DNA from 2 places in the Streptomyces sp. NBC_00287 genome. Region 2 is predicted to be linked to the other one. Evidence: predicted binding sites of a transcription regulator. Region 2 holds the regulator's gene; the other holds the start of a gene.
The links. Region 2 encodes HspR, which represses chaperone genes until heat shock. Its sites were predicted from a motif close to TTGAGNNNNNNNNNCTCAA; they were not measured.
Positions count from the first base shown of each region.

Region 1 (3,356 bases), 1.3 Mb from region 2:
AGCGCGCCGACGTATGTACGGCGGTGACCGCGGATCTCCGCCTCGTCGCGGACGCCGCCGAGGGCGACGCGGACGAACTTCCGCCCCATCGCGTGGGCGACCGACTCACCGAGGGAGGTCTTGCCGACCCCGGGCGGCCCGACGAGAGCCAGTACGGCACCGCCGCGCCGCCCTCCGACGACGCCCAGTCCCCGTTCGCTACGGCGCTTGCGGACCGCCAGGTACTCGGTGATCCGCTCCTTCACGTCCTCAAGACCGGCGTGCTCGGCGTCCAGGACGGACTTGGCGCCCTGGATGTCGTAGGCGTCCTCGGTGCGCTCGTTCCACGGCAGTTCGAGGACCGTGTCCAGCCAGGTCCGGATCCAGGAGCCCTCGGGCGACTGGTCGCTGGACCGCTCCAGCTTGTCGACCTCCTTGAGGGCGGCCTCACGGACCTTCTCCGGCAGGTCGGCGGCCTCGACGCGGGCGCGGTAGTCGTCGGACTCCTCGCCCTCCGCCTCGCCGTTCAGCTCGCGCAGTTCCTTGCGTACGGCCTCCAGCTGGCGGCGGAGCAGGAACTCGCGCTGCTGCTTGTCGACGCCCTCCTGGACGTCCTTGGCGATGGTCTCGGCGACGTCCTGCTCGGCGAGGTGGTCGCGCAGTTGCTGGGTGGCGAGCCTGAGGCGGGCGACCGGGTCGGCGGTCTCCAGCAGTTCGACCTTCTGTTCGGTGGTGAGGAAGGGCGAGTACCCGGAGTTGTCGGCGAGCGCGGAGACGTCGTCGATGGCCTGGACCCGGTCCACGACCTGCCAGGCGCCGCGCTTGCGCAGCCAGGCGGTGGCGAGCGCCTTGTACTCCTTCACCAGATCCGCGACCTGCCCCGGCAGTGGGTCGGGCGCGCTGTCGTCGATCCGGATGCCCTCGACCCAGAGGGCAGCGCCCGGCCCGGTCGTCCCGGCACCGATCTTCACGCGGTCACGGCCGCGGATCAGGGCGCCCGGATCACCGTCGGCGAGCCGGCCGACCTGCTCGACCGTGCCGAGCACACCGGTGCTCGCGTATGTACCGTCGATGCGTGGCACCAGCAGTACCCGTGGCTTTCCCGGCTGGGACCGGGCGGCGGCCTGGGCGGCCTCCACGGCGGCGCGCACATCGGCGTCGTTCAAGTCCAGCGGGACCACCATTCCGGGCAGCACGACCTCGTCGTCGAGCGGCAGCACGGGCAGGGTGAGCGAAGTGGACGTCGAAGCCATGATCTCCCCTTCGGCAGTCAAGTTGAGTTATGCCGACTCAATGCACGGGAGAGCTTGAATGTTCCCCGACCTCCGTTCGCTGTCAGCGATCACCCGTGATACGCCCTGTGACCTCGGGCTTTGCAAAGCGGCGCCACCCCAGGCCGCATAGACTTCCGGTGTGACCGACACCCTGCCCCCGTGCCCCGAGTGCGCCGGCGCGTACACCTACGAGATGGGCGCGCTCCTGATCTGCCCCGAGTGCGGCCATGAGTGGTCGCCCGCCTCCGCCGAGGCCGCGGGCTCCGCCGCCGAGAGCGGGGTGGTCCGTGACGCGGTCGGCAATGTCCTCGCCGACGGTGACACCGTCACCGTGATCAAGACCCTGAAGGTCAAGGGCAGCCCCAGCGGTATCAAGGCGGGCACCAAGGTCCGCAACATCCGTCTCATCGACGCCGTGGACGGCCATGACATCGACTGCAAGGTCGAGGGGTTCGGCGCGATGCAGCTGAAGTCGAGCGTGGTCAAGAAGGCCTGAGCGGGCCCGACGGCGCCGAAAACCGCTTGCCCGCGCGCGGGCCCCTCCCCCACGGTCTGTCCGTGACAGACACAGAGACCCTTCTCTCGGCCTACGACGACCAGATGCGCGGCGCGCCCCCGACCCCGCCCGCAGGGGTGACGTACGAACAGGACGGCCCGTTGCTGCGGATCGTCGGCGGGTTCCGGGGCTTCGTCAGCGGCCCGCGCTCCCTCGGTGTGCGGGGTGCCGACCTCGATCGGCTCATCGCCCGGCAGCGCGACTTCTTCGCGGCGCGCGGGGAGGCGGTGGAGTGGAAGACCCGGGCGCACGACGACCCGAGCGACCTCACCGAGCGGCTGCGCGCGGCGGGCTTCGCGCCGGAGGAGCAGGAGACGGTCCTGATCGGACGCGCCGCCGACATGGCCGTACGAGAGCCCGTCCTGCCTGACGGAGTGACACTGCGTCGGGTGACGGCGGACGCGGACATGCGCCGTATCGCCGCGATGGAGTCGGCGGTGTGGGGGCAGGACTGGAGCTGGCTCGCCGACGATCTGACCGGCCGGGTCGCCTCCGCCCCGGACGAGATCGCCGTGTACGTCGCCGAGGCGGACGGCGAGGTGGTGTCCGCTGCCTGGCTGGCCTTGCGCGCGGGCACCGGGTTCGCGAGCCTGTGGGGCGGGTCGACGCTGACCGATTGGCGGGGCCGGGGCATCTACCGCGCCCTGGTCGCCACCCGCGCCGCGCTCGCCGTCGCACGCGGGGTCACCTATCTGCACGTGGACGCCTCCGACGACAGCGCGCCCATCCTGCGGCGGCTGGGCTTCACGGCGGTGACGACGACCACACCGTACGTCTGGAGTCCCTGATCCACAGGAACGGGCCGCACACTGCAAGCTCGTTCACAGCCAGGGGGAGTAGGGGAAGCGGATGTCCGAGGGAGAGCGGCGGGGGCCTGCTCGGCGTGCGTTGATCGTGGGCGGAGCGGTGGCTGTGGCGGGGGCCACCGTGCCGCTCGTCTCCGGTGGGGGGAGCGGATCGCGGCCGGCCTCCCCGACCCGTACCGCCACACCTGTGGCCGGCCATCGCCCCCGCTCCGACAACCGCCCCAACATCCTCCTCGTCCTCACCGACGACCAGCCGAAGGAGACGGACTGGGCGCTCCCCCGTACCGTCGACTGGCTCGGTGGCAGCGGCTCCACCTTCGGGCGGGCGCACGCCAACACCCCGTTGTGCGCGCCGTCGCGGGCCTCGGTGATGACGGGTCGGTACGCCCATCACCACGGCCTCCTCGACACCCGCCACCCGTACCACCTGGACCAGCGCACGACCGTCCAGCGCCGGTTGCACGAGGCGGGTTACCGCACGGGCATGTTCGGCAAGTACCTCAACTTCTGGCGCACCGGCGACGACCCGCCCCACTTCGACGAGTGGCTGCTCCAGGAGCCGGTGCGCTACTTCAACGGCCACTACAACGACAACGGCACCGTCCGGATCATCCCCGGCTACAACACGACCGTCATCAAGGACCGCGCCCTGGCCTTCATCGAGGCCTCCCGCACCGACAGCCGCCCTTGGTTCGCATACGTCGCCACCCGCTCCGCGCACGAGGCGAACACCCCGGAGCC
Region 1 is NZ_CP108053.1:6,336,510-6,339,865, reverse strand. Features, by position in the region: gene lon (endopeptidase La) at 1-1,232, opposite strand, end outside; gene OHT76_RS29065 (zinc ribbon domain-containing protein YjdM) at 1,393-1,749, shown strand; gene OHT76_RS29060 (GNAT family N-acetyltransferase) at 1,812-2,597, shown strand; gene OHT76_RS29055 (sulfatase family protein) at 2,659-3,356, shown strand, end outside.
Region 1: a site for HspR is predicted at 1,255-1,273, ahead of lon (endopeptidase La). Genes of this name have one in related genera too.

Region 2 (3,356 bases):
AAGCACACCCTGCGCATCGACTACGTCAACTGGACCGGCAGCGCCAAGGTCAAGTTCGGCTATGCGCCCAGGACTTCGGCGAGCGTCGACACGGTCAAGCCCCTGGTCCCGAGCGGGGCTTCGGTGGCGTACGACCAGGCCACCGGCAAGGCCAAGCTGACCTGGGCGAAGAACAAGGAGATGGACCTCGCGGGGTATCGGGTCTACCGGCGTACGAAGGGCGGCTCCTACCCCGCCACCCCGCTGGCCACGGCAACTTCGACCTCGTACACCGACTCCACCCTCCCGGTGACCGGCGCCGCCTACGAGTACTCGGTCCGCGCGTACGACAAGGCGGGCAACGAGTCGTCGGGGACGGCCGCCCTGGGCGTCACCACGGCCGACCGGACGGCTCCCGCCGTGCCCGGTGGGCTGAGCACCGCTTCCGAGCCGGACGGGCTCTGGGTGGGCTGGAGCGCCGTCGAGGGAGCTGCCTCGTACGGCGTGTACCGGGCGGCGAGCGAGGACGGGACGTATACGCGGGTCGGGACGGCCTCCGAGGGCTCGTACGTGGACACCTCGGCCGCGGAGGACGCCACCTACTACTACCGGGTGACCTCGCTCGACGCGGTCGGCAACGAGTCCGCGCGGTCCGCCGCCGTCAGTGACACGCGCAAGGACCTCACCCCGCCGTCCGCGGTGACCGGGGTGACGGTCGTGCCGACCGAGTACGGCTTCCATGTGACCTGGGACGCCAACCCGACCCCGGACCTCGCGAGTTATGTGGTGCGCCGGGGCGAGCTGTGGGGGGACGAGGAGGAGCGGATGTGCTCCCTCTACCCGGGCTACCACGTGAGCGCCGAGACCACCTCGTACGAGTACCAGACCGTCCCGGACGGCGAGGAGTCCTGCTTCATCGTCGACGCCGTCGACGACGACGGGAACTCCTCCTTCCAGTGGACCGGTGAGGCGCAGATCGTCATCGCGACCGAGCTGGACCTGACCACGCCGTAACGCGAAGAGGGCCCGGAGAATTCTCCGGGCCCCTTCTCACCAAAATGCTCAGTCCTTGGCCTTCTTCGGCCGCCACACCACCAGCGCGCTGGTCTGCTGTACCTCCTGGTACGGCACCAGGTCGCGGCGGTACGAGGCGTGTACTGCCGCCTCCCGCTGCTGCATCGTGGCTGCGGCGCCCTCGAGCGCCGACTGGAGTTCCGCGACCCGGTTCTGCAGGGCGGCGACCTGGTTCTCCAGCTCGATGATGCGCTTGATGCCGGCCAGGTTGATGCCCTCGTCCTGCGACAACTGCTGGACGGTACGCAGCAGTTCGATGTCGCGGGCCGAGTAGCGGCGGCCCCGGCCTGCCGTGCGGTCCGGAGACACCAGGCCCAGTCGGTCGTACTGGCGCAGCGTCTGCGGGTGCAGGCCGGAGAGCTGGGCCGCCACCGAGATGACGTAGACCGGGGTCTCCTCGGTCAGTTCATACGGATTGCGTCGACGGCCGTCCATCTGGCATCAAGCTCCCTTCGCGGCCTGGAACAGCTCCGCCCGCGGATCCTCACCCGCGGTCGCCTCGCGATACGCCTCGAGCGCGTCACGAGCCTTCCCCGTCACGTCCTTCGGGACACTCACCTCTACGGTGACCAGCAGGTCCCCGCGGGTGCCGTCCTTGCGGACCGCGCCCTTGCCCCGGGCGCGCATGGTGCGGCCGTTGGGGGTGCCGGGCGGCAGCTTGAGGGTGACCGAAGGGCCGCCCAGGGTGGGCACCCGGACCTCGCCTCCGAGGGCCGCCTCCGCGAAGGTCACGGGGACGGTCACGGTGAGGTTGTCGTCCTTGCGGCCGAACACCGGGTGCTTGTCCACATGCACGGTGACGTACAGGTCGCCCGCCGGGCCGCCCCGCTCGCCCGGTGCGCCCTTGCCGCGCAGCCGGATCCGCTGGTTGTCGGAGACGCCCGCCGGGATGCGCACCTGCATGGTCCGCGACGACTTCGCGCGGCCGCTGCCCTTGCAGATCTCGCAGGGGTGCTCCGCGATCAGACCGCGGCCCTTGCAGTCCGGGCAGGGGTCCGTGAGGGAGAAACCTCCGCCGGAGCCCCGTGCCACCTGGCCGGTGCCGACACAGGTCGGGCAGACCCGTGGGTTGCCGTTCTTGTCGCCGGTGCCCGAGCAGGCCTTGCACGGAGACTGCGAGGACATCCGCAGCGGCACGGTCGCGCCCTCGATCGCCTCGGTGAAGGTGAGCGTGACCTCGGTGTCGATGTCCTGGCCGCGCCTGGGCTGCACCCGGGTGGTGCCCGAGCTGCCCCGGTTGAACAGTCCCCCGAAGACGTCACCGATCCCGCCGCCGAAGCCGCCGGCGCCCTGACCGCCGCCCTGGGCGCCGCCTCCGAAGAGGTCGCCCAGGTCGAAGTTGAAGGAGCCGCCGCCCGCGCCCGGCCCCGGGCGGAAGCCGCCGTTGCCGAAGAGGGTGCGGGCCTCGTCGTACTCCTTGCGCTTCTTGGGGTCGCCGAGGATGTCGTTGGCCTCGGAGATCTCCTTGAAGCGCTCCTCGGCCTTGGCGTTGCCCTTGTTGGCGTCCGGGTGGTACTCGCGGGCGAGTTTCCGGTACGCCTTCTTGATCTCGGCCTCGGTGGCGTCCTTGGGGACGCCGAGGACCTTGTAGTAGTCCTTCTCGATGAAGTCCTTGGTGCTCATCCTCGACGTCCCTCCTTCCTGTGATCAGCCCTCTTCAGGGCCGTTGTCCTTCTCCTCGCCGGCCTCGGACGCCTCGTCGGCCTTCACCGTCTGCGCGCCGGGCTGCGGTTCGGCGACGGCAACCCGCGCGGGGCGGATGGTGCGCTCGCCGATGCGATACCCCGGCTGGAGGATCGCGACGCAGGTCGTCTCGGTGACGTCCGGCGCGTACGAGTGCATCAGGGCCTCGTGGATCGTCGGGTCGAAGGGCTCGCCCTCCTTGCCGAACTGCTGCAGACCCATCTTCGCCGCGACGGTCTCCAGCGACTCCGCGACGGACTTGAATCCGCCGACGAGTTCGCCGTGTTCCCGGGCGCGCCCGATGTCGTCGAGCACGGGCAGGAGCTCGGTCAGGAGGTTCGCGATGGCGATCTCCCGCACCGTGATCCGGTCCCGCTCCACACGGCGGCGGTAGTTCTGGAACTCGGCCTGGAGCCGCTGGAGGTCCGCGGTGCGCTCCTCGAGCGCCTTGCGCACCTGGTCCAGCTGGGCCGTCAGACCAGCGATCTGTGCTGCGTCCCCGGCCGGGGCCGCCCCCTCCTGGGGGGCGGCCGTCGACTCGGCGTCTTCAGGGGTGGCGCCGGAGGGGACGTCGGGCTTCTCCTCGAAGCCCGGGGTCTCCTCCGTCACGCGGCACCGTC
Region 2 is NZ_CP108053.1:5,051,332-5,054,687, reverse strand. Features, by position in the region: partial or broken gene OHT76_RS44165 (PA14 domain-containing protein) at 1-412, shown strand, start outside; gene OHT76_RS23065 (heat shock protein transcriptional repressor HspR) at 1,042-1,488, opposite strand; gene dnaJ (molecular chaperone DnaJ) at 1,495-2,676, opposite strand; gene grpE (nucleotide exchange factor GrpE) at 2,701-3,345, opposite strand; gene dnaK (molecular chaperone DnaK) at 3,342-3,356, opposite strand, start outside.